DNA from 2 places in the Microcella sp. genome. Region 2 is predicted to be linked to the other one. Evidence: predicted binding sites of a transcription regulator. Region 2 holds the regulator's gene; the other holds the start of a gene.

Region 1 (14,644 bases), 460 kb from region 2:
TGCTCGGCAGCACGTCGATGGCGCTGCGCAGCAGCGCGGGGTCGAACTGCGGCTCATCGTCGAGAGTCACCCACTCGGGCACGGGCAACTGCGCGGCGAGCTCGGCCGACTCGGTTGCGAGGGCGGCAACTCGAGCGGCGGCGTCGGCGAGTCGGGCATCCGTCAGCGCACCCGAAGCGACCGCGTCGGCAACGGCCGTCTCGATCTCGTCGAGCTGCTCATCAGTGTTGTCGGTGCCGATGCAGAGCAGGTCACTGCCGCCCGCGAGAGCACGTGCCGCGGCGAGCGGAATGCCCGACTCGGCGCTCGCGCCCGCCATGTCGAGCGCGTCGGAGACGACGACGCCTCCGAAGCCGAGCTCGTCGCGCAGCAGGCCCTGCAGCACCCGGTTTGAGAAGGTCGCGACGTGATCGGGGTCGACATCGGGCAGCAGAATGTGCGAGGTCATGACCGTGCGGGTTCCGGCTGAGACCGCCGCCGCAAACGGTACGAGCTCGCGCTCACGCAGCTGCTCGATCGCACCGCGCACGACCGGCAGGGCGAGGTGCGAGTCGAGCTCGGTGTCACCGTGCCCAGGAAAGTGCTTGACGCACGCGGCGACGCCCGTTGACTGCAGCCCGCGTACCCAGGCCGCTGTGTGGCGCGCGACGAGGTGCGGGTCGGCCCCGAACGAGCGGGTGCCGATGACCGGGTTGCGCGGGTTGGAGTTGACGTCGGCGTCGGGCGCGAGGTCGAGATCGATGCCGACGCGCCGCAGCTCCCAGCCGACAATGCGCGCGACATGCTCGGTGACCTGCTCGTCATCGAGCCGGCCGAGCACCGCGTTGCCCGGGTAGGGCGAGCCGACGTCGTAGTAGAGCCGCGTGACATCGCCGCCCTCTTCGTCGATCGCGATGATGGCGCGCGGGCTCGCAGCGCGAATCGACGCGACGAGCTCGGCGAGCTGCGCACGCGACACGATGTTGCCGCCGAAGAGGCAGACACCCGCGAGGCCCGATCTCAGCCGGTCGGCGAGCCACTCGGGCAGAGTCGTGCCCTCGAAGCCGGGCAGCAGGGTCGCGGACGCGAGGCGTCGGGCCTGCACAACGCTGAGAGCGGTCATCCCTTCACCGCCCCGGCGACCAGACCGCTCGTCATGCGCCCCTGCACGATGAGGAAGAAGATGATGACGGGGATGGCCATGAGCGTCGAGCCCGCCATGATCGCCGCCCAGTTCGTCGTCTGCGTCGCCTGCTGGAAGGTGCGCAGCCAGACCGGCAGCGTCATCATCTCGGGGCGGCTCATGACGACGAGGGCGAGCAAGAACTCGTTCCAGGCCTGGATGAACGCGAAGACGCCGGTGGCCACCAGGCCCGGGGCGAGCAAGGGGAAGGTGACCTTCCAGAACGCCTGCGTGCGCGTGCAGCCGTCGATCATCGCCGCCTCTTCGAGCTCGATCGGCACGCCGTTCACAAAGCCGCGCAGAGTCCAGATGGTGAACGGCAGCACGGTGGCGACGTACACGAGGGTGAGCCCCGCGATCGTGTTGAGCAGCTGCCAGCCGTCGAGCACCCGGAAGGTCGAGACGATCATCGCCTCGCCGGGAATCATCTGGATGACCAGGATGGTGAGAATGAACGCCTTGCGGCCGCGGAAGCGGAAGCGCGTGACGGCGAGCGCCGCCAAGAAGGCGAACAGCAGCGCGACCATGACCGTCAGCAGCGTGACCGCGAGCGAGTTGCCGAGCGCCGGCAGGAAGGGCGCGCGGGTGTCGCCGAAGAGCACGAGCTCGTAGTTGCGGAAGGTCAGCTCGTCGGGCCAGAAGTGCGGCACCGGGCCCCGGATGAGGTTGTTGGGCAGCAGGCTCGTGTTGACCATCCAGTAGACCGGAAAGACGCTCACGAGAAAGACGACGACGGCGATCGCGCTGAGCACGATGGTCCACAGCTGGCGCTTGAGGCGCGCGGGGCTGATGGGGCGTCGCGGACCGTCGCCGCGAGCCGGGCGCACGGCCGGAGCGGGCGCGGGGCGCGCGATGACGGCGGTCACAGTGACTCCTCTTGAATCGACTTCTTCACGTAGTAGATCGAGATCGTCATCATCACGATGACGAGGATGACCGCAATGGCACCGCCCGCCCCGAAGTCGCCCGTGCCGAGTGAGGTTTGGAAGATGTAGACGCCGATCGTCGACGTCTGCTCACGGATGCCCCCGATGCCCTGCAGGGCGTAGATCTGGGTGAACACCCGCAGATCCCAGATGACCTGAAGGATCGTGACGACGAGAAAGATCGACTTGAGGTACGGAAAGACAATGAGCCGGAAGCGGCTCACCGCACCGGCGCCGTCGAGCTGCGCGGCTTCGAGCACCTCGTCAGGCACTTGCGTGAGACCCGCGTAGATGGTGAACGCCACGAAGGGCACGCTCTGCCAGGTGATGATCATGGTCGCGACGGCGAAGAAGCTGAGCGGCTCGATGAGCCACGAGTGGCCGATGAGATCGACGCCCGGCAGCTGACTGAGAACGTAGTTGATGACGCCGTACTGGGTGTCGAACATCCACCCCCAGACGACCACGGCGGTGAGTGCCGGCATCGCCCAGGCGAGTAGCAGCCCGACCGAGACGAGCAGGCGGAAGAACTTGTGCAGGCGCATCATGAGCAGCGCGACGAGGGTGCCGAGCACCATCGTCAGCACGACGTTCGCAGCGGCGAAGAGGATGCTGCGCCCGAGTACTTCCCAGAAGAACGAGTCGGTCAGAACGTCGATGTAGTTCTGCAGGCCCACCCACTCGGGCGGGCGGCCGAAGACCTGGGCTCGACCGTATTCCTGAAACGAGATGATGATCAGCTGCAGCAGCGGCCAGCCGATGATCGCGAGCAGCACGACCCCGGTGGGCACGAGCAGCATGGCGGGGGCGAGGGCTCCGCGGCGGCGTCGGCGAGAGCCGACGGCGGGGGGTGCCAGGGCCATGAGGGGGGTCTCCTTCTAGACTGAGAGGGTGCCGTCACCGTCCTAGGGCGATGGTCACCGTCCGGTGGTGGCCAGCGGCTACTGGCCACCACCGGGTCGATGCACTGCGGGTGCAGCGGCTCTGCTTAGTTCAGGATCTCCGTGATGCGGGCATCCACCTCGGCCGCGAGTTCAGCGACGTCGCCGCCCTGCGCGATCTGCACGAAGAAGTCCTGCAGCACGCCGGCCGCCTCGACCTCTGCCCAGGCGGGCGAGGCGGGGGTCAGCTTGGCGTTGCTCGCCGCCGCCGAGATCGCCTGAGCGGTCGCGTCGGTGCCGATCGTGTCGCCGAGCGAGACGAGCGCGGGCACGAGGCCTGCGCCGCCCATGATCGACTGGTACTCGGCGCTCAGCAGAATGGCGAGCGCCTTCTTCGCGAGCTCGGGGTGAGCCGAGTTCGCCGAGACGGCGATGTTCGAGCCGCCGGCGAAGACCTGCGCGGGTCCGCCGTCGAGGCCGGGAAGCGCGAAGACGCCGAGGGTGGCCTCCTTTTCGGGGCAGCCGGGCGCGTCGGCGTCGGCCGGGGCCAGGATGCTCCACTTGAACCAGCTCGGAGCACTCAGGTGCCCGACCTCACCGGCACAGAACGGCACCTGCGCTTCGGCCTCGTTGCCGTCTTTCGGGGCGACCGAGGCGGTCGTCATGACCTCTTGCACCATCTCGAGACCGGCGATCGACTCGGGGCTCGAGAAGCCGGCAACCCACTCCCCGTTCTCGAACGTGGCGATCTCGCCGCCCTGCTCCCACACGTAGGGCAGAGCGTTGTACCAGTCTTGACCCGGGAAGTAGATGCCTGAGACACCGGCGTTCGCCTCGGCGATCGCCTGGCCGTTCGCCACGTACTCCTCGAGCGTGGTCGGCACGCTGAGTCCGAGGGCGTCGTACATCGCGGTGTCATAGAACACCACGCGAGCACCCGAGTAGTAGGGCGCCGCGTAGAACGTACCGTCGTAGGTGCCGGCCTCGACGAAGCCGGGCAGCAGGTCGTCGCCGCCGAGCGCCTCGAAGTCGCCGGTGAGGTCGAGGAACGCGCCGGCGCTGGTGAAGGCCGCCGCCTGGGTGTTGCCGACCTCGACGACGTCGGGGCTGTCGCTGCCCGAGAGGCTCGTCGTGAGCTTGTCGACGAGGCCGCCCCACGCCTGCTCTTCGATGACCAGGGTATTGCCGGGGTTCTCTGCCTCAAAGGTCTCGACCAGGTAGTCGCGAGCTTCTTGGGGGGTGTCGGTGCCGACGAGCCACACACGGATCTCTGCGCCGGTGGTGGCCTCGGGGGCCTCCGCGGCGCAGCCGGCGAGGGCGACGGCCGCCGCCGCGCCGAGCGCGACGATGCTGAGCTTCCTCATGCTGTGTTCCTTTCCTAGGGCGATGGTCTCCGGCTGGTGCCGGTGTCCGGTGATGCGGGGGCTTCGCGGCTACGAGACCCCTAGTCGCGCGGAGAGCACCATGACAGCGCTGCCGCGCATCACGATGTCGGCCCCGAGCGCGGTCATGCGCACCGTCAGTGCGCCATGGAACTGCTCCATGGTGCGCTGACGGAGGGTGTCGACCGTCGCCTGGGCGAGCGGTCCTTCCAGCAGCTCGGCGGGGCCCGAGAGCACCACCTCGCTGAGGTCGAGGGCCCCCACGACAGGGGCGAGGGCGATGCCGAGACGCTCGCCTGCTTGGCGCAGCACCTCATCGCGCGGTTCGCCGGCGGCGATGCGGGCGAGCAGGCGGGGTACGGCGAGCCAGGTCTCGAGGCAGCCGTGCTTGCCGCACGCGCACGGCTCGCCGCCATCGGTGCCGACGACGACGTGCCCGATCTCGCCCGCCGCCGAGCGCGGGCCGTGCAACGGCGTGCCGTCGAGCAGCAGTCCTGCACCGACGCCGTAGCCCACCATGACGAGCATGAGGTCGCGCGAGGCCCCGCCGAAGCCGAACTCGGCGAGCGCTGCGGCGTTCGCGTCGTTGGCCACGATGACGGGCGCTCCGAGCGCCGCGGCAAGCTCGCGCTGCAGGGGCTCATCGCGCCACCCGCGGTTGGGCGCGCTGAGCACCGTGCCGGTGCGGTCGACGACGCCCGGGCTGCCGATGCCGATGCCGAGCAGCGGCCGGTCGGCGAGGGCGACGAGCGCGGCTGCCAACTCGTGCACCGCGCGGGTCGCGGCGGCGCCGGTCAGCGAGCGAGCATCCACCTCATGGCGATGAAGAATCGTGCCGTCGAGATCGAGCACGGCGCCGCGGAAAACGTCGGTGTCGCCGAGATCGAGACCGACGATGCGATGGCCGTCGCGATTGAGGTCGAGCAGCGTGGCTGGCTTGCCGGGGCGGTGGCCGTCGACGCGCGTGCCCAGCTCGAGGGCGAGCGACTCTCTGATGAGCTCACCGACGAGATCGCCGACCGTGACACGAGTCAACCCGGTCTCGCGCGCGAGGTCGGCCCGGCTCAGCGGGCCGGAGCGGTACAGCGTCTGCAGCACCAGCGAACGGTTGTGGGCACGGGCCTGCTCAGGCAGCACCTTGGCTCGCGGGCGCAGTGCGCGGCGCGGTTCCCAACCGTCGACATCCATTGTCACGTTTGTTAGTACACCTTACGAACAAACATTCCGCAAGTCCTTTCCTCCCCCGCGTGGAGCAAACCGCGTGCCTGAACACAGCGAATACCCAACGAGAAGCGACATTCTGACCGTTGAATGACTGAACGCTGGGTGCTCTCGCCCGGCCCGCTTTGCATCGCGCACCGCAGACCGACATCAGGAGTACCCGTGAATCGCACCACCATGGCCCGAGCCGCCGCGCCGCTGGGCGCAGCCGCAGCACTGCTCTCCACCCTCACCGCCTGCTCGACGGCGGCCGAGGCCGAAGCCCCCGTCGACGCGAGCTACCGCGACGGCAGCTTTCAAGCCAACGGCACGTACCAGTCGCCTAACGGCAGCGAGAACATCATCGTCGTGCTCGAGCTCGCGAACGACATCGTCACCGACGTCGAGATCACGATCAACCCCAACAACCCGACGACTGCCAACTATCAGGGCCAGTTCGCCGATGGCATAGGCGACCTCGTCATCGGTCAAGACATCGACACCCTCGATGTGACGGTCGTGGCCGGCTCGTCGCTCACGAGCAACGGATTCCGCGAGGCACTCAACGCCATCAAGGCGGATGCCGTCGAGGGCTGAGGCCCGACCGAGCACCGTCGAGCCGAGCAACTTCAACGCGATCGGCGTGCCCTGGCGCATCGGGGTCGGTACAGCGGAAACCCCGACGAGCTCGCTCGGCGCTCCGCTCGCGCACGACGACCTCGAAGCTGTGATGGCGCGCATCGAGCAGTTCGACCTCGACTGGTCGCGTTTTCGCGACGACTCGCTCGTGTCGCGCATCGCCCGCGCGCCGGGGTCATGGCGCCTGCCCGCCGACGCCGCACCCCTGTTCGCGCTCTACGAGCAGTTGCACGCGATGACGGATGCCCGCGTGAGCCCCCTCGTCGGTGCCTCACTCGAGCGGCTCGGCTACGACGCCGCGTACCGCCTCAGCCCCGCGGGCGACGCCCTGCCCGCCCCCAGCTGGGCAGACTCGATCGCGCTGCGGAAGACGGCAGACGGCCTCGTGCTCGACACTGTGGCCCCCGTGCAGCTCGACGTGGGCGCTGCCGGCAAGGGCTACCTCGTCGACCTCATCGGCGACCTGCTCGCGGCCCGCGGCGTGACCGAGACGCTCGTCGATGCGAGCGGTGACGTGCGCGTGCGGGGCGAGCGCAGCATCCGCATCGCACTCGAGCACCCGGCCGACCCGACGAAGGCGGTCGGTGTCGCCGAGGTGACCGATGCCGCGCTGTGCGGCTCGGCGATCAATCGGCGCGCGTGGGGCGAGGGCCTGCACCACATCGTCGACGCCGTCACGGGGCGACCGGTGGCCGACGGCGTCGTCGCCACGTGGGTCGTCGCCGACAGCGCGTTGCTCGCCGACGGTCTCGCGACAGCACTGTTTTTCGTCGAACCGGCGCGTCTCTGCGAGGCGTTCGCGTTCGAGTGGGTTCGACTGAGCACGCACACCGGCCTCGAGGCGAGCGCCGGCTTTCGAGGGGAGCTGTTCGCATGAGGGCACGAGTGGATGCACTGACCGGCCGCGTGAGCATGTACCGCCTGGCGACGATCACCCTCGCGATCGTGCTTGTGCAGGCCGTGCTGTTCGCGTTTCTCGGAGCGATCGGACCCGACCCCTACGCGATTCTCGGCACGCTCGGCGTCGTGCTCGTCGCGACCCTCGGTGCCAACGAGGTCGCCGCCCGCCTCGCCCGGGTCGTGCCGCACCGCGAGTCGAGCGTGATCACGGCGCTCATCATCACCTGCATCGTGCAGCCGAGCCTCACGACCACGGGGCTCATCGCCGCCGCCGGCGCCGCGGTGCTCGCAGCGCTCTCGAAGTACCTCATCGTGTGGCGCGGCCGGCACCTGCTGAACCCCGCGGCGACGGGCGTGCTCATCGCGGGCATTATCGGCTACTACCTCGGCCAGGGCGTCGGGTTCTGGTGGATCGCGACGCCTGCCCTGCTGCCCGCCGTCGCCGTTGGTGCTCTGCTTTTGCTCGACCGGACTCGACGACTCGATGTGGGGCTCGTGTTCATCGCCCTCACGATCGTCATCATCGGCGCACGGCTGGTGCTGACGGGCACCGCACCACTGGGCGCTGTCGCTACGGTGCTGCAGCTGTTCCCCGTCGTGTTTCTCGCGGGGTTCATGCTCAGCGAGCCGCAGACCCTGCCGCCTCGCGACTGGCAGCGCTGGCTCACCGCCGCGGTCGTCGCGGTCGCCTTCTCGGTGCCCTTCGGGTTCGGACCGATCTACACCTCGCCCGAGCTCGCGCTCGTCGTCGGCAACATCGTCGCGTTCGCGGCCTCGCGCCGCAGCGGGTTCTCGGTGCGCGTGCTCGAGCAGAGGCCCCTGTCGCCCGCTGCCACCGAGTGGCTCTTCGAGCCCTCGCGCCCCGTGCGATTCGACGCCGGGCAGTATCTCGAGCTGCATCTGCCTCACAAGGCCGACATCCGGGGTCTGCGCCGCACCTTCTCGATCGCCTCGGCACCCGAGCGCGCGGTCGCGGAGAGCGAGCCGCGTCTGGCCATTGGCATCCGCACTCCCGAGGGCGGCAGCTCGTTCAAGGCCGCGCTCGCGAGTCTCGAGCCCGGCACTCGCATCGCCGCCACCCAGATCGCCGGCGACTTCGTGCTGCCGCGCGATGCGAGCATCCCACTGCTGCTGCTCGCGGGCGGCATCGGCGTGACACCCTTCGCGAGTCAGCTCGCGAGTCTCGTCGCGCGCGGCGAGCAACGCGACATCGTCGTGGTCGTGGTGCCGTCGAACCCCGACGAGGTGCTCTACCGCGACACGATCGAGGCTGCGGGTGCGCGCCTTGTCACGCTCACGCGCGACGAGCTGACGACGGATGCTCTGCGCGAGGCCGTGCCCGACCTCGCGTCGCGCCGTGCCTACGTCTCCGGCCCTCCCTCGGTCGTCGCCGCCGCACGTTCAGCACTGCGCCGCGCAGGTGCGAAGCGCGTGCAGACCGACTACTTCGCCGGGTACTGAACAACCCAGAACGAGGTCTCACCAGGTCTTTCGCCCTGCGCGAACCTCTGGCACTCTCATGTGTCGAGTGCTAATATCGTCGTAGTTGAGTCACCCCGGCTCAACTCTCGAAACCTCGGCCCGCCTCGGCGGGCGACGTGAAGGAGAACGACACGATGAGCATGATCTTCGACCCGTTCCGCGAGCTCGACCGCGTCGCCGCGAACCTGCTCGACCGCCGCGAGAGCCCGCGCGTGATGCCGATGGATCTCTACCGCGACGCCGACCACTACGTGCTGACCGCCGACCTGCCGGGCATCGACCCCGGTTCGGTCGACGTCGACGTCGACGGCCAGCTGCTCACGATCCGCGCCGAGCGCACGCCGCGCTCGCTCGACGGCGTGCAGTGGCTCGCGCGGGAGCGCGCCGCCGGAACCTTCCTGCGACAGCTCACGCTGGGCAAAGACATCGACACCGAGCAGATCTCGGCGCACTACGAGAACGGCGTGCTGAGCGTCATGATCCCGGTGCTCGAGAAGGCCAAGCCGCGCAAGATCGAAGTCGCGACCTCGAACGAGCGCCAGGAGGTCTCGGCCTAGCTCGACCTCGACGCGCGCCGCGCGGGCCTCGAACCCTCGGGTTCGGGGCCCGTTGGCGTTCGTGCGGCCGTGGGCGGCGCATCCAGCCCCGGCACGGGCGCCACCCCTGCCCGCACCGCGCGCAGCGCCCCGAGAATGGCGACGAGGTCGACCGCCTCCTGCAGGGTGGCGCCGACGACGGCGGGCAGCAGTCCCGCCGCGGCGACGAGCATGAGGCCGATCGAGATGATGATGCCGAGCCAGATGCTCTGCAACGCGATGCGCACCGTGCGGTGACCGATCGCCACGGCGCGGGCGACGCGGGCGATGTCGTCGAGCAGGATCACGACGTCGGCCGACTCGCTCGCCGCCGTCGAGCCCTTGGCGCCCATGGCGATGCCGACGTCGCTGACGGCGAGCACCGGGGCGTCGTTGACTCCATCGCCGACCATGACGACCGGGCGCAGCTGCGCCTCGCGGATGATCCGCAATTTGTCATCGGGCAGGCATTCGCTGTGCAGCTCGGTGATGCCGAGGCTCTCGGCGATCGGCCCGGCGGTGGCAGCGACATCACCGGTGACCATGAGGATGCGCTCGGCTCCGAGCGCGCGCAGGGCGACGAGAGTGTCGGCGGCATCGTCGCGCACGGCATCCCGCAGCACGATGACACCGGCGAAGCGGCCGTCGACCGCCGCATAGACAACAGCGGCGCCGCTCTCGGCGGTGTGCACCTGGAGGTCGGCAGCGTGCTCGGCGACGAACGCGGGCTTGCCGACCCGCACGCGGCGACCGTCGACGGTCGCCTCGACTCCGAAGGTCGCCACCTCACGCGCGTCGGTCGACGGGCTGAGGGCGCCGGCGCGATCGAGCGCGGCTTGCTGGATCGACGCGGCGAGCACGTGCGACGAGTACTGCTCGGCCGAGCCCATGAGGTGCAGCAGCTCGCGCTCGTCGAAGCCGGGCCGAGGGTGCACGCCGACGACGGCAGGGCGCCCTTGGGTGAGGGTGCCGGTCTTGTCGAAGGCCACCGTGCGCACGCGAGCGAGCTTCTCGAGCGAGGCCGCGCTCTTCATCACGATGCCGCGCTTCGCGGCGCTGCTCATGCCGCCCATGAACGCGACGGGGGCGGCGATGAGCAACGGGCAGGGCGTGGCGACGACGAGCACCTCGGCGAACCTCACCGGGTCACCGCTCACCGCCCAGGCGACTCCCGCGATCGCGAGCGAGACGCCGGTGAACGGCAGGGCGTAGCGGTCGGCGAGCCGCACGAGGGGCGCCTTGCTGGAGGAGGCCTCGCGCACGAGCTCGACGATGCGCTGGTATTGCGAATCAGCAGCGACGGCAGTCGCCACGATCTCGATGGCGGCCGGGCCGTTGACCGAACCGCTCAGCACCGCATCGCCGACCTCTTTGTCGACCGGCAGGCTCTCACCGGTGAGCGACGACTCATCGAGGCTGCCCAGGCCGCTGGCCAGCTCGCCGTCGACGGGCAGAATCTCGGCGGGCCGAACGAGCAGCCGGTCGCCGACGCGCACCAGATCGACGGCAATGTCGGCCACCGAGCCGTCGTCTTCGATGCGATGCGCCTGCTGCGGCACCCGATCGAGCAGCGCCCGCAACTCGCGCTGCGCACGACCCGCGGCGGCCACCTCGAGGGCCTCGCCACCGGCGAGCATGAACACGATGATCAGGCTCGCCCAGTACTCCCCCACCACGACCGTGCTCACGATGGCCGTGACGGCGAGAATGTCGAGGCCGAACTGCTTCGCAAGCAGCCCACGCACCATGCTGACGGCTTCCATGGCCGCAATGCCCAGTGCGTAGAGCGAGACGAGCCAGCGCGCGGCAGGCTCGAACCCCGAGAGGGCGAGTGCGCCAGCTGTCGCGCCGATGACCACGGTCACGGCAACAAGCGGAAAGCGGCGCACTGCCGAACTGATTCGCGTCACAGGCCCGGTCTAGCGCGATTCAGGGGCAACCGCCAGTGCCAGACGGCCTCGATCGTGCCGTGTGCGCGCTACAGGGCGGCGAGTGCCTCGCGCCCGCCGACCACATATGCCTTCCACGAGGCATCGTGCTCGATATGACGCGCCCACTGCGAACCCCAGGTGTGCGCGTCAGGAATCGGCAACTCGGCTCGCTCCGCCCGCTGCGCATCACCCAGTGCTGCGACGGCGCCTTCGTGGTATTTCGCGGCAGGCAGCCGCTCTCGCGACAGTGTGCACAGCGAAGCATCGCCCGTCGCCGCGGCGAGCGCATCGAAGGCGGCCGCACGTGCGGCGGCGATGCGCTCGGCGCGATCGGTCACGAGGTCAGCAGCTGCAGCGATCGGCCTGCGCGACGCCGTCGAGCGCCTGCTCGATGTGCTGGCCGCAACCGGTCCAGGTGATCTTGCCGCACGAGGCGCAACGGGCGGGTGAGCACATGGGAGTTCCTTCCGACGATGAGGGCGTCGATCGACGCGTGCCCTCAGAATACCCCCGGGGGTATATTTTCGCAACCGCCCCGAGACGACGGATGCCCGAGGCACGCAGCCCCGGGCATCCACTCACTGAGTCTCTGGTGTCAGGCCAGTCGCGACTGCAGGTTCTCGTCGAGCGCAGCCAAGAAGTCTTCCGTCGTCAGGTACGACTGCTCGGGGCTGATGAGAATCGCGAGGTCTTTCGTCATCTTGCCGCTCTCGACCGTCGTGATCACGACGTCTTCGAGGGTCTCGGCGAAGGTGATGAGCGCCTGGTTGCCGTCGAGCTTGCCGCGGTGCATGAGGCCGCGGGTCCACGCGAAGATCGAAGCGATCGGGTTCGTCGACGTCGGCTTACCCTGCTGGTGCATGCGGTAGTGGCGCGTGACCGTACCGTGAGCGGCCTCGGCCTCGACGACCTGGCCGTCGGGGCTCGTGAGCACGCTCGTCATGAGGCCGAGCGAGCCGAAGCCCTGCGCCACAGTGTCGCTCTGCACGTCGCCGTCGTAGTTCTTGCAGGCCCAGACGTAGCCGCCCTCCCACTTCATGGCCGACGCGACCATGTCGTCGATGAGGCGGTGCTCGTAGGTGATGCCGGCGGCCTCGAACTGCGCCTTGAACTCGGCCTCGAACACCTCTTCAAACAGATCCTTGAAGCGGCCGTCGTAGGCCTTGAGGATCGTGTTCTTCGTGGAGAGGTACACGGGGTAGTTACGGGCCAAGCCGTAGTTGAGCGAGGCGCGCGCGAAGTCGCGAATCGACTCGTCGAGGTTGTACTGCACCTGGGCCACACCGCTGCCGGGCGACTGGTAGACCTCGAACTTCATCGGCTCGGAGCCGTCTTCGGGCGTGAACTCGACCGTGAGTGTGCCCTGGCCCTCGAAGCGGAAGTCGGTGGCGCGGTACTGGTCGCCGAAAGCGTGGCGGCCGATGATGATGGGCTTGTTCCAGCCGGGCACGAGGCGCGGAATGTTCGAGATCACGATGGGCTCGCGGAAGATGACGCCGCCGATGATGTTGCGAATGGTGCCGTTCGGGCTCTTCCACATTTTCTTGAGGCCGAACTCTTCAACGCGAGCCTCGTCGGGGGTGATCGTGGCGCACTTGACGCCGACACCGTGCTTGATGATGGCGTGCGCCGCGTCGATCGTCACCTGGTCGTCGGTGGCGTCGCGGTGCTCGATGCCGAGGTCGTAGTACTCGAGCGTCAGATCGAGGTAGGGGTGAATCAGGCGGTCTTTGATGAACTGCCAGATGATGCGCGTCATCTCGTCGCCGTCGAGTTCGACGACCGTGCCGTCGACCTTGATCTTCTCCACGTAGTGCTCCTTGCCTCGGTTGCTGCAGTGTCGTCTTTCAGCCTAGCGTTTCGGGCCGATGTCTCGACATCGAGATATATAGACGTGCCCGCTCTCGGTGGTTGCGTCTACCCTGGGGGCATGGGTGACTTGAGACTAGAAGAGCTGTCGGCCAAGACGATCGTCGCGGCGAACGGGCTCACTCTGCGCCCGGGGCAAGAGCAATTCGTCACGCCGGTGTCGTACGCCGAGGCCGATGCCTATGTGAATCCGACGACGACGTGGGCGCGCGTCGTGCTCGACGGCGACGATGTCGTGGGCTTCGTGCGGGGCAATTTCGACTCCGAGCACCCGCGCGAAGAGTTTCGCAGCTGCATCTGGCGCATCAACGTCGACGCCAGCTCGCAGGGCCGCGGCGTGGGCAAGTTCGCCGTGCACGCACTCGCCGACGAGGCGCGCGCCCGCGGATTCAGCACTGTCACCGTCATCTGGGAGCCGGGCGAAGAAGGGCCCGGCGAGTTCTTCCGGCGCATCGGCTTCGTCGAGACCGGCGAGACCGAATTTGGCGAGAAGATCGGTGCTCTCGACGTCTGAGAGGCGCCTTCGGTATGCCCTCCGTGCGCCAACCGTCTGACCACTCGGCCCCGCCGCCGTCGCTCGACTTCGCTGGCGCGGTGTTGCTCGTCGTTGCCGAGATTCCGCGTGGTCGCGTCATGACATACGGCGATGTCGCCACTGAGCTCGGGTCGCGCGGTGCCCGCGCGGTCGGGCGGGTCATGGCGACCGAGGGCTCGAGTGTGCCCTGGTGGCGCGTGGTGCGGGCCGACGGCCGCCCGCCCGCCGGGCACGAACGCGCTGCATTCGAGCACTACCGGGCCGAGGACACGCCGCTGCGCGCGACCGGCGGCATGCGTGGCCTCACGGGTGACGTGCTCGACTATCGGCTCGACCTCGCCACGGCCCGATGGGTACCGTGGCGCGACGCGCCAGCATCGAGTAGCGCCCGGTCGTAGCGCCCGACCGGTGGCGGCGATACTGTGCCCTGGTGCGGCGAGCGCCGCGCATCCTGAACTCCGGAGGTTCTCGTGACCGACTCGCCCGCCCCCGCCTCGAACGCCCGCAAGCCGAAGGCGGCTCCTGCCGCGGCAAAAGCCTCCCCCGACGCTGACGCTCCGGCGGCAGCCCGCGCCGATCAGACGCTTTCGCTCGACGTCAGCGCCGTGCCGGGTTTCTTCAAGGCCCTGGTCGACTTCAGGTTCACGACCTTCATCACCCGCCGCATCGCGGGCTTCATCTACGCCATCTTGCTCGTCAGCATCGTGCTCGCCGGTCTCGTCGCCTTCTTCAGCATCGTGGTCACGGGCGTCGGGCTCATGACTGGTCCGGTCAACGCGCAACCGATCTCGGGCATCCTGACGATTCTGGGCGCTCTCGTGCTCGTGCCGATCGCCACTCTCGTCGCGATCGTGCTCGCGCGCATGATCGTCGAGGTCAATGTGGCCCTCGTCGCGATCGCCGAGAACACCGCGAGCCTGCGCAAGTAGGGGGCGCGACGCAGCGCCCGTTGGCGGTCCGCGCCACGGGCGCTTCGCTCTGCCGCGTCGCCGCGCTAGAGTCGTGCAAGCGCTTGCACTCAGCGGGCGCGCGACGAAGGGGGCCGGGATGCGCCGCACACTGCTCGCCGCGACCGCCGCGGCGGCCCTGCTCGTGATGGCGGGCTGCACGCCCGCGGCCGAGCCGCCCGAGGCTGCAGGGTCGCGCGATGCGGGCATCCTGC
Region 2 (14,644 bases):
GTGACGGGTGACCTCACCGACCGCACGGTCGTGGTGGCCGGCGCCGGCGGCGTCGGCGGTCGCGCCGTGTGCGCGGCCCTCACCGCCGCGGGCGCGCACGTCGTGGCGGTCGGGTCTCGAGCCGAGTCGCTGACCGACGTGGATGCGTCTGAAACCGCGGTCGTCGACCTCGCCGACCCGGCCGCCGTGACCGCGTGGGCGGCCGAGCTGCGCGAGCGCCGGCCGAGCATCGACGGCCTGCTGCACCTTGTCGGCGGATGGCGCGGCGGCTCTGACCCCGACGACTTCGAGTGGCTCGAACGTCGCGTGCTCACGACTTTGCGCGTGGTCAGCCGCGAGTTGCGCGACGACCTGAGCACGTCGAGCGCGGGGCGCTTGGCGATCGTGAGTTCAGCATCCGTCGCCCAGCCGAAGTGGGGCATGGCCAATTACGTCACCCTCAAGTCGGCGGCCGAGACGTGGGTGCAGGCGCTCGCGAGCGGCTGGCGCACCAAGGGCACCCCGACTGCGGCCGTGACGTTCGTCGTCGGAGCGCTCGACGAGCCGGGCACGGTCGACAACCTCGCCGCGGCGTGCGCGGCGCTCTGGTCGGTCGAGCACGATCAGCTCAATGGTGCCCTCGTCGAAGTGGCCACTGAGATCTGACGAGCGCGACCTGAGCGAATCCGTCTCGTGACGGATGCCGCGCCGTCTCGCGGCGGATAGCGTTCAGAGGTGAGCTCTGCAGAGGTCGATGCCGACGGGTACTGGATGCGCCCCGCCCCGGGCCGCGCCGGCCTGCGCGGCGACGGCCTGCTCGCGCTCGGCATCGCGCTCGGTGCCGCGGCCACCGTCGTGCTGTACTCGGCAGCCGAGTTCTTCGACGAGCCCCCTGTGCCGTGGATGGCCGCGCTCATGGTGCTCGGCCTCTCAGGGCCGCTGGTGTGGCGCCGCATGTACCCGATCACGGTGACCGTCATCATCTCGGTCGTCTTTATCGCCGGGTTGCAGAACGGCGTGCCCGAAGTACTGTTCAGCAATATCGCGCTCTTCGTGGGCATGTACTCGATCGGCGCGTGGAGCCGCTCTCGACGACGCGCGCTCATCTCGCGGGCCGTGATCGTGGGCGCCATGTTCGCCTGGCTGTTCTGGAGCCTGACGCAAGCCGCGTTCGACACCTCGCTCGCGCCGGAAGACTCGGGCGTCGGGTTTATCGCGCCCGGAGTCGCGTTCGGCATAATCACCGTGCTCACGAACATCCTCTACTTCGCTGGAGCCTGGGCGTTCGGCGACCGCGCGTGGGCCGCCGCCCGCGAGCGCGCCCAGCTGCAGGCCCGCACCGACGAGCTCGCCCGCGAGCGCGAGCGCACCGCCGAGCAGGCCGTGGCACTCGATCGCGTGCGCATCGGGCGTGAGCTGCACGACGTCGTCGCCCACCACGTGTCGGTCATGGGCATTCAGGCGGGAGCGGCTCGCCGGGCGCTCGGCAGCGATCGCCCCGAAGCCGCCGCGGCCGCGACCGCGTCTCTCGAAGCGATCGAGCAATCGGCCCGGCAAGCAGTCGATGAGCTACACCGGCTGGTGTCGACCCTGCGGTCTCCCGCCGACGGCGAGAGCGAGGCGGTCGACGGCCCGAGCACCCGCACGACCGCGCACCTGCAGCTGCTCGTCGACGATGTACGCGGCACAGGCCGCCCGGCGACCCTGACCGTCGTCGGCGAGCCCGTGCCGCTCGGCCCGCTCGTCGACACCACCCTCTACCGCGTCGCGCGCGAAGCCGTCACGAACAGCCTCAAGCACGCCGGGGCGAGTGCGGGCCTCGAAGTGCGGCTGCGGTTCACACCAGAGGCGGTCGAGCTCGAGGTCGCCGACTCTGGCGTGGGGGCGCGGGCAGCTGCCCGGTCAGGCGCATCCACGCCCGGCGGCGGGCTCGGGCAGGTCGGCATGCGCGAGCGGCTCGCCGCCGTCGGCGGCACGCTCGAGGCCGGGCCGCGCAGTCGCGGCGGGTACCTCGTGCGGGCATCCGTGCCCCTCATGGTGAGTGAGCACAGCGTGGCGGGGGGCGCGTCGTGACCGTGCGCGTGCTGCTCGTCGACGATCACGATCTGGTGCGCACGGGCTTTCGCACAATTCTCGAGTCAGAGCCGGACATCGAGGTTGTCGGAGAAGCGCGCGACGGGGCCGAGGCGATTAATCAAGCCACCGCACTGCGCCCCGATGTGATCTGCATGGACGTGCAGATGCCCGGCATGGACGGCCTCGAGGCGACGCACCGCATCGTCGAGGCGACGGATGCTCGCACAGGGCCGCCCGTCGGCGTTCTCGTCTTGACGACCTTCGACCGTGACGACTACCTCTTCGCAGCGCTCGACGCCGGTGCGAGCGGCTTTCTGCTCAAGAACGCGAGCCCCGAGAAGCTCGTCGAGGCCGTGCTTGTCGTCGCTCGGGGCGAAGCACTGCTGGCGCCCGACGTCACTCGGCGCGTGATCGAGCGGGCAACCGAGGCTCGCGAGGCTGCCTCGCCCACGCCTGACGCACGTCTCGCCGATCTCACCGAGCGCGAGACGGAGGTGCTGCGGCTGCTCGCCCGCGGCCTCAGCAACGCCGAGATCGCGCGCGAGCTCTGGCTCGGCGAAGCGACCGTCAAGACCCACGTCTCGAAAGTGCTGCTGAAACTCGGGCTGCGCGACCGCGTGCACGCCGTGGTGTTCGCCTACGAGAACGGCGTCGCCACCCCGGGCGACGCCGACTGATCCCCCGCGCGGGGGAGACCGCCGCCGCACGACCCGTCGCATGGGGGATGCCCCGACCGTGCCCGCTCTCTAGCGTGAGGAGAGACGAAAGGGGCACCATGCTCACGATCAGCAACGTGACCAAGCACTACGGCGAGCGCCGCGTGCTTGACGACGTGTCGTTTGAGGTCGGCCGCGGTCGCCTCACGGGCTTCGTCGGCGGCAACGGCGCCGGCAAGACCACGACCATGCGCATCATTCTCGGTGTGCTCGCCGCCGACTCGGGCTCGATCGACCTCGACGGCAGCCCGCTGACCCGCGAGGGCCGTCGGCGCTTCGGCTACATGCCCGAAGAGCGCGGGCTCTACCCCAAGATGAAGGTGCACGAGCAACTCGTGTACCTGGCGCGTCTGCGCGGTATGCGGTCTGCCGTCGCTGCCGAGAAGGCCGATGAGCTGCTCGAGCGGCTCGAGCTGCACGAGCGGCGCAACGAGCCCATCGAGAAGCTCTCGCTCGGCAACCAGCAGCGCGCGCAGATCGCTGCCGCGCTCGTGCACGAGCCCGAGGTGCTCGTGCTCGATGAGCCGTTCTCGGGCCTCGACCCGATGGCCGTCGAGACAGTGCTGGGCGTGCTGAGCGAGCGCGCTGCGCGCGGAGTGCCGGTGCTGTTCTCGAGCCACCAGCTCGATGTCGTCGAGCGCCTCTGCGACGACATCGTCGTGATCGCCGACGGCGCGATCCGGGCCGCCGGCACGCGCGAGGCGCTGCGCGAGGCCAACTCTGGCTCGCAGTGGGAACTGCAGGTCGGCGACGACGCCGCGTGGGTGCGTGCGATGCCCGATATCGAGGTCGTCGAGTTCGACGGCAGCTACGTGCTCTTCGAAGCCGATGCGCGCAGCGCCCAGAGCGTCGTGCAGCAGGCCGCCCAGCGCGGCGAGGTGCACCGATTCGCACCCCGTCGCCCCACCTTGACCGAGATCTTCCGAGAGGTCGTGCAGTGATGACCACCACCGTTGCTCCCCATTCAGCGCTCTCCACGCGCGCCGCCGTCGGCCTCGTCGCAGGCCGCGAGATCAGCTCGAAGGTGCGATCGAAGTCGTTCCAGATCTCGACCGCGATCCTCGTCGTGCTCGTCGCGGCGGGCATCATCATCGCGAACTTGCTGTCGAGCTCGGGTGATGCGACCCGCATCGCCGCGGTCGGCGACGCCGCCGACGGTTTCGTCGGCATTGAGAGCATCGAGGTCGAGGCCGTGTCGACCGTCGCGCAGGCAGAGCAGCTCGTGCTCGACGGTGATGTCGAAGCGGCCGTCGTGCCACTCTCGAACGCCGAGCCCGGCACTCCCGCCGTGGAGATCATCGCGCTCGACGCGACGCCCGTGTCACTCGTGCAGGCGCTCTCGATCGCACCCGATGTGCGCCTGCTGCAAGAGGCGCCGGTCGACTCAGGGCTGGGCTTTCTCATCGCCTTCGGCTTCGGCATCGTCTTCTTCACCGCCGCGATCACCTTCGGCGGCACGATCGCGCAAAGCGTTGTCGAAGAGAAGCAGACGCGCATCGTCGAGATTCTGCTGACCGCCGTGCCGGCCCGGGCTCTGCTCGCGGGCAAGGTCGTCGGCAACTCGGCGCTCGCGCTCGGTCAGATCGTGCTCATCGCCATCGCGGCGGCGCTCGCGCTCATGCTCACCGGGCAAGACGTGCTCTTGAGCGACTTGGGCCCCGCGGCCGTCTGGTTCATCGTGTTCTTCGCGGTCGGCTTTGTGCTGCTCGCCGCGATGTTCGCGGCCTCGGCCTCGCTCGTGTCGCGGATGGAGGACACGGGCAGCGTGCTGCAGCCGGTCATGTGGCTCGTGATGCTGCCCTACTTCTTGATCATCTTCTTCTACGACAACGAGGTAGTGGTCGGCATCATGTCGTACGTGCCCTTCTCGTCGCCCGTCGGCATGCCGACGCGCATCTTCCTCGAGCAGGTGCAGTGGTGGGAGCCCTACCTCTCGCTCGTGCTGCTCGCGGCAAGCGCCGCGGTCATCGTGGCGATCGGCGCTCGCATCTACGAGAACTCGCTGCTGCGCACCGGCGGCCGCGTGAAGCTCGGCGAGGCGCTGCGGGGCTGATGCAGCCAGGTGCTGAGCGATTCTGCACAGCACCACGGCCGCGGTGGGTGGGAGGATACGGGGGTGACCCGCATCCATGACACCACCTACCGCGGCTTCGCCAGCGACAACTACGCCGGCGTGCACCCCGAAGTGCTCGCCGCCCTCGCCGACGCCAACGGCGGCCACCAGATCGCCTACGGCGAAGACCAGTACACGGCGCAGCTCGCCGAGGTCATCAAGGCCGAGTTCGGCGAGCACGCCGAGGTGTTCCCCGTGTTCAACGGCACGGGCGCCAACGTACTCTCGCTCACCGCGCTCATGCCGCGCTGGGGCGCCGTCATCGCGAGCGGTACGGCGCACATTCACACCGACGAAGGCGGGGCACCCGAGCGCGTGAGCGGGCTCAAGCTCTTCACGGTGCCGACACCCGACGGCAAGCTCACCCCCGAACTCATCGACACCGAGGCCTTCGGCTGGGGCGACGAGCACCGCGCGCAGCCGCTCGCCGTCAGCATCACGAACACGAGCGAGGTCGGCACGGTCTACACGCCCGACGAGGTGCGTGCGATCGCCGACCACGCGCACGCGCACGGCATGGCGCTGCACCTCGACGGTGCCCGCGTCTGGAACGCCGCCGCCGCTCTTGGCACCAGCCTGCGCGCGTTCACCGCCGATGCTGGCGTCGACGTGCTGTCGCTTGGCGGCACCAAGAACGGGCTGCTCGGTGCTGAAGCGATCGTCGTGCTCGACCCCTCGCGCGTCGATGGGCTCATCTATCTGCGCAAGATGAACATGCAGCTCGCGAGCAAGATGCGCTTCATCTCAGCACAGCTGCTGACGCTGTTCGACGAGGGACTGGGCATCCGCTCGGCGATGCATGCGAACGCGATGGCGGCCCGCTTGCGATCGGGTCTTGAGGGGATGCTCGCCGCCGGCGACGTGCCCACCGACTCGCTCGGCTTCAGCCAGCCGACACAGGCCAATGCCGTGTTCGCACTCCTGGCGAACGACGCCGCCGACCGCATTCGCGAGCGCGTGCGCTTCTACGACTGGGACCGCGCTCGCGGCGAGGTGCGCTGGATGTGCGCGTTCGACACGACTGAGGCCGACATCGACGGCTTCATCGAGGTCGTGCGGCAAGAGCTCACCCGCTAGATCTGTCAGCACCCCCCAAGCTGCGCCGCGCAGGCTAGATGCGTGAGCACCCACGACCCCCGCATTCTTCAACCCGGCGACGCCGGGTACGAGGCCGCGGGTGCCGCGACGCGCATCACCAAGCCGCGCTCAGCCGCGGCGTCGGCGCGCGAGGCGATTCGGCGACGCCCGAAGCTCGACCGGGCCTACCGCACCGGCGTGAAGGTGGTCGGCGGCACGACCGTCGGGCTGGGCGTCGTGCTCATGCCTCTGCCCGGCCCCGGCACTCTCATCGCCCTCGGCGGACTCGCGATTCTCGGCACCGAGAGCGAGCGGGCGAAGAAGCTCAATCGGCAGGGCGTCGACCTGGCCACGCGCGCGGCGGCCACCGCGAAGGCGGCGCGCGAGAAGCGCGCTGCGCGAAAGGATGCTCCCCAGGCGTAGCGTGGGGTGCATGAGATTCGGACTCTTCATTCCCCAGGGCTGGCGCCACGACCTCGTCGACATCGACCCGAACGAGCACTGGGCGGTGATGAAGAGTCTCGCGCTGCACGCCGATGCGGGGCAGTGGGAGTCGATCTGGGTCTACGACCACTTTCACACCGTGCCGGTGCCGAGTGACGAGGCCACGCACGAGGCGTGGAGCCTCATGGCGGCGTTCGGCGCTGTGACCGAGCGCGTGCGCCTCGGCCAGATGTGCACGTGCATGGGCTATCGCAACCCCGCCTATCTGGCGAAGGTCGCTGCCACGGTCGACCACGTCTCGGGGGGTCGCGTCGAGATGGGCATCGGCGGCGGCTGGTACGAGCACGAGTGGAACGCCTACGGCTACGGGTTCCCCGAGATCGGCGACCGCCTGCGCATGCTCGACGAGGGCGTACAGATCATGAAGCAGGCCTGGTCTGAGGGCACGGCGACCCTCGATGGCCGGTACTACCAGGTCGACGGCGCGATCGTTCGGCCGCTACCCGTGCAGAAGGAGGGCATCCCGTTCTGGATCGCCGGCGGCGGCGAGAAGGTAACCCTGCGCATCGCCGCGCAGTACGCCCGGTACACGAACTTCGCCGGCACCCCCGAAGAGTTCACGCACAAGAGCGAGGTTCTGCGCGGTCACTGCGAACGACTCGGAACAAGCTTCGACGCGATCACGCGGTCGTCGAACTTCAACACCGTCGTCGGCCGCGATGAGGCGGAGGTCGCCGAGCGCATCGCCGCGATCGAAGCGCGCCTGACGCCCTACATCGGTGACGAGCGCGCGGCGAAGGCCGTCGCCGACCTGCGCAACGGGTCGGGTCTCGCCGGCACTCCCGAGCAGATCGTCGAGCAGCTCAAGGCACGCGAGTCACTCGGCATGACCTACGCCATCACCTACTTCGCCGAGGCCGCCTACGACACGAGCGGTATCGAGTTGTTCGAGAAAGAGGTCATGCCCGCGCTGCTGTAATCTCGTCGGGCCGGTCGCCGATGCGGGCGGTCTGACCGAGAGGATGCCCGTGCTGGAGGCACTGCTGGCTGGCGCGATCGCGGGCTATGCCCTGGCGATACCCGTCGGTGCGATCGCCGCGCTGCTGATCACTCTCGGCGCGCGGCACGGCGCGCGAGTGGCCGCGGGCGGCGCCTTCGGCGCCGCGACGGTCGACGGGATCTACGCGACCGTTGCGGTCACCGCCGGGGCCGTGATCGCGCCCCTGATCCTGCAGATCGAAGAGCCTCTGCGGTGGATCTCGGTGGTCGTGCTCGTGGTGCTGGGCATCGTGCTCGCGTGGCCCGCGTTCCGTCGGCAAGCGGCACCGATCACGGCGGTCGAGATCGACGAGCACAGCGCGGCTGATGCTGATGCGTCGACGGCTCGGGTCGGCGTGCGTCGCGTGACGGCATGGCGGCTGTTCGTGACCGTCAGCGCGCTCACGCTCATCAACCCCGTGACCGTCGTCTACTTCGCGGCGCTCATCGGCAGTTCGACGATCCCCGCAGACGCCACCGCGGCGGAGCGAGCGGTGTTCGTGCTCGCCGCCTTCGCCGCCTCGCTCAGCTGGCAACTGCTGCTCACGACGGCCGGGTCGCTCGTCGGGCGGGTGCTCACGGGCCCGAAGGGCGCGCGAGTTACCGCCCTCGTCGGCGGGGCGCTCGTCATCGCGCTCGCGGTGCGCGCCGCCCTCGTCTAGGTTCAGGACCTTCGGCCCTTTACCGCGACACGGCAGAGGATCACACTGAGCGGCATCCCCTCCGACCTTGGAGGTTCTCATGACCGAGACCCAGGCTGTTCCGCATCTGCTCACCGTCGACCCGTGCCCCGTCGCGGTGCTGCGCGAGGTCGTACCCCTGTCGACGTTGCCGCAGTTCTTCGATCGCGCGTTCCAGGCGGTTCCCGCCGTGCTGAGTCGCCAGCAGATCACGATCACAGGCCCGCCGCTCGCCATTTACTTCGGGATGCCCACCGACACCGTCGACGTCGCGGGCGGTGTGCCCAGCGCAGGCATGGTGGTGCCCGAAGACGGAGTCGGGGCGTTCACGCTGCCCGGCGGCCGCGTCGCGCGGGTCGTGCACCGCGGCTCGTACGACACTCTCGGTGAGAGCTACGGACTTCTCACCGAGTGGATGGGCGAGCACTCGCTGACCCCCGGGCCGCTCATGTGGGAGTCGTACCTCACCGAGCCCGAACCCGGTGGGGATCCGATGGACCTGCTCACCGAGATCAGCTGGCCGGTCGCCGAAGCAGCTGCTCCGAACTCCGACGCAGCAGCTTAGGCAGGCACGTCAGCCATACGGGCCACCACGAGGTCGTCGCCACCCGGTGCCACGTCGACCCGCACGACGTCGCCGTCGCTAATCGTGCCCGACAGTATCGCTCGGGCGAGGGCGTCGTCGATCTCGTGCTGCATGAGGCGGCGCAGCGGCCGCGCGCCGTACACGGGGTCGTAGCCGCGCTCGGCGAGCCAGGTGCGAGCATCCGGCGTCACCGCCAGTTGCAGACGGCGCTCGGTGAGACGGCGTTCGAGGCGGTCGATCTGCAGCGAGACGATCTGGCCGAGGTCGTCGACCGAGAGCGGCGAGAAGACAACGATGTCGTCGAGACGGTTGACGAACTCAGGCTTGAACGCCTGTCGCACGATGTCGTTGACGCCCGCGACCTTCGCCGGCCAGTCGAGCGACGGGTCGATGAGCAGCTGCGAACCCAGGTTCGAGGTCAGAATCAGGATCGTGTTGCGGAAGTCGACGGTGCGACCCTGACCATCGGTGAGACGGCCGTCATCGAGCACCTGCAGCAGCAGGTCGAAGACCTCGGGGTGGGCCTTCTCGACCTCGTCGAGCAGGATCACCGAGTAGGGCCGTCGACGCACGGCCTCGGTCAGCTGACCTCCCTGCTCGTAGCCCACGTAGCCGGGAGGGGCACCGATGAGGCGCGAGACAGAGAACTTCTCGCCGTACTCGCTCATGTCGATGCGCACCATCGACTTCTCGTCGTCGAACAGGTAGTCGGCGAGCGCCTTCGCGAGCTCGGTCTTGCCCACGCCCGTCGGGCCGAGGAAGAGGAACGAGCCGGTCGGGCGGTCGGGGTCGCTGATGCCGGCCCGGGTGCGACGCACGGCCTCGGCGACGGCGACGACCGCGTCTTTCTGCCCGATGATGCGCTTGCCGAGCTCGGCTTCGAGGGTCAGCAGCTTTTCGGTCTCGCCCTGCGTGAGCTTGTCGACGGGAATACCCGTCCACGCCGCAACGACCGCCGCGATGTCGTCGTCGGTCACCTGATCGTTGACCATGCGAGGGCCGCTCTCAACGCTCTCGGCGTCGGCGAGCTGCTGCTCGATGCCCGGAATGATCTCGTAGTTGAGTTTCGAGGCCTGCTGGTACTCGCCCTCGCGCATGGCCTTGTCGAGCGCGATGCGCGACTCGTTGAGGCGCGTCTTCAACTCGCCGACGGCGGTGAGGCCCGACTTCTCGAGGCTCCAGCGCTGCTGCAGAGCATCCCGCTGCTGGGTCTTCTCTTTCAGCTCATCGCGCAGTTTCACCAGACGCGCTTTCGAGGCCTCGTCTTTCTCCTTCTTGAGCGCGAGCTCTTCGATCTCGAGGCGCGTGACGGCGCGCTTGAGCTCGTCGAGTTCGACGGGGCTCGACTCGATCTCCATCTTGAGGCGGCTCGCGGCCTCGTCGACGAGGTCGATGGCCTTGTCGGGCAGCTGGCGGCTCGTGATGTAGCGATTGCTGAGGGATGCCGCTGCCACGAGCGCGCTGTCGGCGATCGTCACCTTGTGGTGCGCCTCGTATCGCTCTTTCAGGCCGCGCAGAATGGCGACGGTGTCTTCGACGCTCGGCTCGCCGACGAAGACCTGCTGAAAGCGGCGCTCGAGCGCAGCGTCTTTCTCGATGTACTCGCGGTACTCGTTGAGCGTGGTCGCACCGATCATGCGCAGTTCGCCGCGCGCAAGCATGGGCTTGAGCATGTTGGCGGCCGCGACCGAGCCCTCACCGCCTCCCGCGCCCATGAGCGAGTGCAGCTCGTCGATGAAGGTGATGACCTGGCCGTTCGACTCGTCGATCTCTTTCAACACCGCCTTGAGGCGCTCTTCGAACTCGCCGCGGTACTTCGCGCCGGCGACGAGCGCCGACAGGTCGAGGCCGACGAGCTGCTTGTCTTTGAGTGAGTCGGGCACGTCGCCCGCGACGATGCGCTGGGCGAGGCCTTCGACGACGGCGGTCTTGCCGACGCCGGGCTCACCGATGAGCACGGGGTTGTTCTTCGTGCGGCGGCTGAGCACCTGGCTGACGCGTCGAATCTCGGCGTCGCGCCCGATCACCGGGTCGAGCTTGCCCGACCGTGCGATCTCGGTGAGGTTGACGCCGTACTGCTCGAGGGCAGACTTCTGCTGCTCTTGGCTAGAGGGGGCGCCCTGCATGTTGGCCATGGTGTGCTCTCCTGCTGGTTGACCTGGTGTCGGATGAACCTGAGTCGGTATGACTCAAGTTTACGCCGCGCTTGGCTGTGAAGCCAGCGCGGGCCCCCGACTCTCCTGCGCTCACGGCGAACGGGGAATGCACCGGCGTGCTGACCGATTGCACCCAGCATGACCACGACGATAGGCATCATCGGTTCGGGCAACATCGGCGGCACCCTCGCCATCGCACTGACGAGAGCGGGGCACGAAGTCGTGGTGGCGAACTCGCGGGGCCCTGAATCGCTCGGCGCGGTCGTCGCCGAGTTGGGCGACCTGGCCAGCGCGGGCACGGTAGCCGAGGCGGCGCACGCGGGCGAGATCGTGGTCGTCGCGGTTCCGCTGTGGGCGCTCGCGAGCATCCCGAGCGACCTGCTCGAGGGGCGCATCGTGATCGACACGAACAACTACTACCCAGGTCGCGACGGCGCGATCGCTGAGTTGGATGCTCGCGAGACCACCACATCAGAACTCGTCGCCCGGCACTTCGCCGGTGCGCGCGTCGTGAAGGCGTTCAACCACATTCCGGCGCGCGAGATCCTCACGCACGCGCAGCCCGCAGGCTCCGACGGGCGTCGAGCGCTGGCCGTCTATGCCGACGACGCCGACGCGCGCGATCGGGTGGCCGCGCTCATCGACGAGATCGGTTTCGACGTCGTCGACGGCGGAGCGCTCACCGACAGCTGGCGCATCGAGCGCGATCAGCCCGGGTACATTCCGCACTTCACGGTTGAGCAGCTGAGAGGCAAGCTCGCCGAAGCCCAGCGCTGACGAAGTCGCTCAGCGTTTGCGCGAGACGGTCACCGTGAACTTCGGGGTACGGCTGGCCTGACGAGTCGAGCCCACGGCGCGCTCGAGCGCCGGAGTGTGCGCCAAGTGGCTGTTCCACACGGCCCAGAGCTGGCCGCCCGGCCGCAGCACGCGCGCGGCCTCGACGAACAGTCGCTCGGCGACTCCGGTGTGCACCGCGGCGCCCACGTGAAACGGCGGGTTGAGCACGATGAGGTCGGCGCTGCCGTGGGGCTGCAGTGAGAGTCCGTCGTCACGCACGGCCTCGATCGCGACACCGTTCGCCTGCGCCGTGAGAGCCGCGCTCGCGACGGCGACCGCCGAGATGTCGCTCGCGATGACGTGCGCGCCGGGCTCTCGGCGGGCGAGCGTCGTGGCGAGCACGCCGGTTCCGCATCCGAGATCGATCGCGCGCTCATAGGCAGGCCACTGGTCGGCGACCTCGAGCATCGCCCGCGTGCCGATGTCGAGCGACGCCCCGGCGAAGACGCCCGCAAGCGCCACGATCGTGAGGTCAAGCTCGTCGATGCGGGTTTCGGTCGGCGGTCGCGACGAGACGGCGCGCGGCCGCTGCGCCGTGAGCAGTCGCGCTTTGCCGCGCGCGAGCGACACGTCGACCTGCTCGAAGCTCTCGCGCAGCACGTCGTTTTGCGTCGGCGTCATGTGCTTGAGCATGTTGCCCGCGAGCACCACGACGTCAGACGGGCAAGCCCGCGCGATCTCGCGGACGATGGCGTCGAGATGGTCGAGCGCGCGAGGCAGGCGCAGCAGCACGAGGCGCGATGCCGCGGTCACGACCTCGTCGAGCGGATGCAGCGTGAAGCGGCTCTCGCCAAGCTCGGCGGCGTTCGCCTGCAGGGCCCGTTCGGCCACGAGCGAGTCGGTCTGCACGCGAACCTGCTGCGCGCCGAGTGCGAGAGCGCCCAGCGTCAACGCCCCGTGCGTATCGCCGATGACGACGACCTCGGTCGCGCGGTCGCTCAGTAGCGGGGCGGCGGTGTCGAGCAGATAGCGATCGGCGGCGTCCCACGCCCGCAGTTCTGCCGTGGCGATGTCGGGGCGACGGCTCAGGCCGTTGAGAAGAGTGTCGACGGTCATGGATCAGCCGCGCCGCAAGGGGCGCCAGACGACCAGCTGATTCGCTTTCTGCACGCGCGTGCCGGCTTTGATCGACACGACGTCGCCCTCGGCGCCAGCCGCGAAGACGCGACGGCCGGGGCGCGCGAGCAGCTCATCGGCGAGTGCCGTCTCGAGCTCGCGCACGCGCGAGCGCAAGGCGATGACCTCGTTCTCGAGCTCGAGAATGCGGCGAATGCCCTCGAGGTTGAGGCCCTCGCCGCTCAGCCGCGCGATCTCGCGCAGCTGCACGACGTCGCGCATCGAGTAGCGGCGGCTCTGGCCAGCCGTGCGCGTCGGCGAGACGAGCCCGAGCCGGTCGTATTGCCGCAGCGTCTGCGGGTGCATGCCGGCGAGCTCAGCGGCGACGGCAATCGCGAAGATCGGGCTGCTCTCGTCCATGGCCTCCACCCCTCTCGCTCCTATCCTTGCGCTCGAGTGATCAGCTCGTCACGCGGATTCTCGGCGGGCAGCGCCGCGGCGAAGGCCTGCAGATGCTTCTGGGCCTCGGCACTGAGGTGCGCGGGCACCGCCACCTGCACGGTCGCGAGCAGATCGCCCGTGCCTTTGTTCGTCGTCACCCCGCGGCCCTTGACGCGCAGCACACGGCCACTGGGGGTGCCGGGCGCCACCTTGAGCTTGACGGGAGCACCACCGAGGGTGGGCACCTCGATGGTCGCACCCAGTGCCGCCTCGACGAACGTGACCGGAACATCGACGCGCAGGTGAATACCGTCGCGCTCGAAGACCGGATGCTTGCGCACCTGCACCGTGAGCACGAGGTCACCGGCCTCGCCGCCGTCGGGGCTCGGCTCGCCCTTGCCGCGCAGTCGAATCTTCTGCCCGTCGGCTACACCGGCGGGGATCTTGACCTGCAGCGGCTTGCCCCCGCCCGGGCGCTCGAGCGTCACGGTGTCGCCCTGAATCGCGGTCATGAACTCGAGGCCCACGGTCGCGACCTGGTCGCGCCCCTTCGTGGGGCCGCCGTATCCGCGAAAGCCGCCGTTCGTCTGCCCGAACCGGCCGTTGCCGAACATGCCGCCGAAGATGTCTTCGAAGCCACCGGGGGCGGTGCGCTGACCTCCGCGCTGACCTTGCCCGAACATCCCGCCGAAGACATCGTCGAAGCCGCCCGGAGCACCGCCCGCCGTGAAGCGGGCGCCGGAGCCCATGGCGCGCACCTGGTCGTACTCGGCACGCTGCGCCGGGTCGCTCAGCACCGAGTGCGCTTCGCTGATCTCTTTGAAGCGCGCTTCGGCGGCGGCATCACCCGGGTTCGAGTCGGGGTGGTACTGCCGCGCGAGCTTGCGGTAGGCCTTCTTGAGTTCGGCCTCAGAGACATCTTTCTTCACGCCGAGCACGGCGTAGAAGTCTTTCTCGAACCAGTCTTGACTGGCCATGCCTCACCTACCCCTGCGGAACCGAGACAGCGACCTTGGCGGGCCGCACGAGGCGGTCGCCGAGGGCGTAGCCGCCCTCGATCACGTCAGCCACGGTGTTCTCGGTGACGTCAGCACTCGGCAGCTGCACGATCGCTTCGTGCACCGCCGGGTCGAAGGGCTCGCCCACGACGCCGACTGAGCGCAGACCGTAGCGCTCGAGCGCCGCCCGCAGCTTCTGCGCCACGAGCTCGAGGGGGCTGCCCTCGAGGTCGCCGTGCGCGGCCGCGCGATCGAGGTCGTCGATCGCGGGCAGCAGCGAACGGATCACGTCGGCAATGACCGCTTCGCGGTTCGCGGCGCGGTCGCGCTCGACGCGCGTGCGAAAGTTGGCGAGCTCGGCCTCGGCGCGGGCGGCGCGATCGCGGTACTCCTCGATCTCGCGCTGCCCGGCCTCGCTGAGGATGTGGTCGATGTCGGCGTCAAGAG

What was found. The regulator HspR, encoded in region 2, represses chaperone genes until heat shock. The targets are predictions, from matches to a motif close to AAGTTGAGTCNNNNNGACTCAACTT.
Region 1: a site for HspR is predicted at 8,634-8,658, ahead of KL788_RS07250 (Hsp20/alpha crystallin family protein). Genes of this name have one in related genera too.

Annotation. Positions count from the first base shown of each region.
Region 1 covers NZ_JAHHDS010000003.1:1,107,598-1,122,241, forward strand. Annotated here, with positions in the region: gene nagZ (beta-N-acetylhexosaminidase) at 1-1,102, opposite strand, end outside; gene KL788_RS07215 (carbohydrate ABC transporter permease) at 1,099-2,028, opposite strand; gene KL788_RS07220 (carbohydrate ABC transporter permease) at 2,025-2,951, opposite strand; gene KL788_RS07225 (extracellular solute-binding protein) at 3,077-4,333, opposite strand; gene KL788_RS07230 (ROK family transcriptional regulator) at 4,403-5,539, opposite strand; gene KL788_RS07235 (hypothetical protein) at 5,735-6,148, shown strand; gene KL788_RS07240 (FAD:protein FMN transferase) at 6,132-7,067, shown strand; gene KL788_RS07245 (ferredoxin--NADP reductase) at 7,076-8,551, shown strand; gene KL788_RS07250 (Hsp20/alpha crystallin family protein) at 8,707-9,129, shown strand; gene KL788_RS07255 (heavy metal translocating P-type ATPase) at 9,126-11,057, opposite strand; gene KL788_RS07260 (hypothetical protein) at 11,126-11,416, opposite strand; gene KL788_RS07265 (NADP-dependent isocitrate dehydrogenase) at 11,674-12,888, opposite strand; gene KL788_RS07270 (GNAT family N-acetyltransferase) at 13,009-13,461, shown strand; gene KL788_RS07275 (MGMT family protein) at 13,476-13,880, shown strand; gene KL788_RS07280 (DUF4282 domain-containing protein) at 13,953-14,411, shown strand; gene KL788_RS07285 (alpha-amylase) at 14,530-14,644, shown strand, end outside.
Region 2 covers NZ_JAHHDS010000003.1:1,568,890-1,583,533, reverse strand. Annotated here, with positions in the region: gene KL788_RS09435 (SDR family NAD(P)-dependent oxidoreductase) at 1-645, shown strand; gene KL788_RS09440 (DUF6421 family protein) at 1-4, shown strand, start outside; gene KL788_RS09430 (sensor histidine kinase) at 715-2,052, shown strand; gene KL788_RS09425 (response regulator) at 2,049-2,732, shown strand; gene KL788_RS09420 (ABC transporter ATP-binding protein) at 2,831-3,712, shown strand; gene KL788_RS09415 (ABC transporter permease) at 3,712-4,824, shown strand; gene KL788_RS09410 (threonine aldolase family protein) at 4,888-5,961, shown strand; gene KL788_RS09405 (PGPGW domain-containing protein) at 6,004-6,384, shown strand; gene KL788_RS09400 (LLM class F420-dependent oxidoreductase) at 6,395-7,384, shown strand; gene KL788_RS09395 (LysE family transporter) at 7,434-8,105, shown strand; gene KL788_RS09390 (GyrI-like domain-containing protein) at 8,185-8,688, shown strand; gene KL788_RS09385 (ATP-dependent Clp protease ATP-binding subunit) at 8,685-10,844, opposite strand; gene KL788_RS09380 (NADPH-dependent F420 reductase) at 11,004-11,642, shown strand; gene KL788_RS09375 (class I SAM-dependent methyltransferase) at 11,652-12,758, opposite strand; gene KL788_RS09370 (heat shock protein transcriptional repressor HspR) at 12,762-13,178, opposite strand; gene KL788_RS09365 (DnaJ C-terminal domain-containing protein) at 13,199-14,176, opposite strand; gene KL788_RS09360 (nucleotide exchange factor GrpE) at 14,184-14,644, opposite strand, start outside.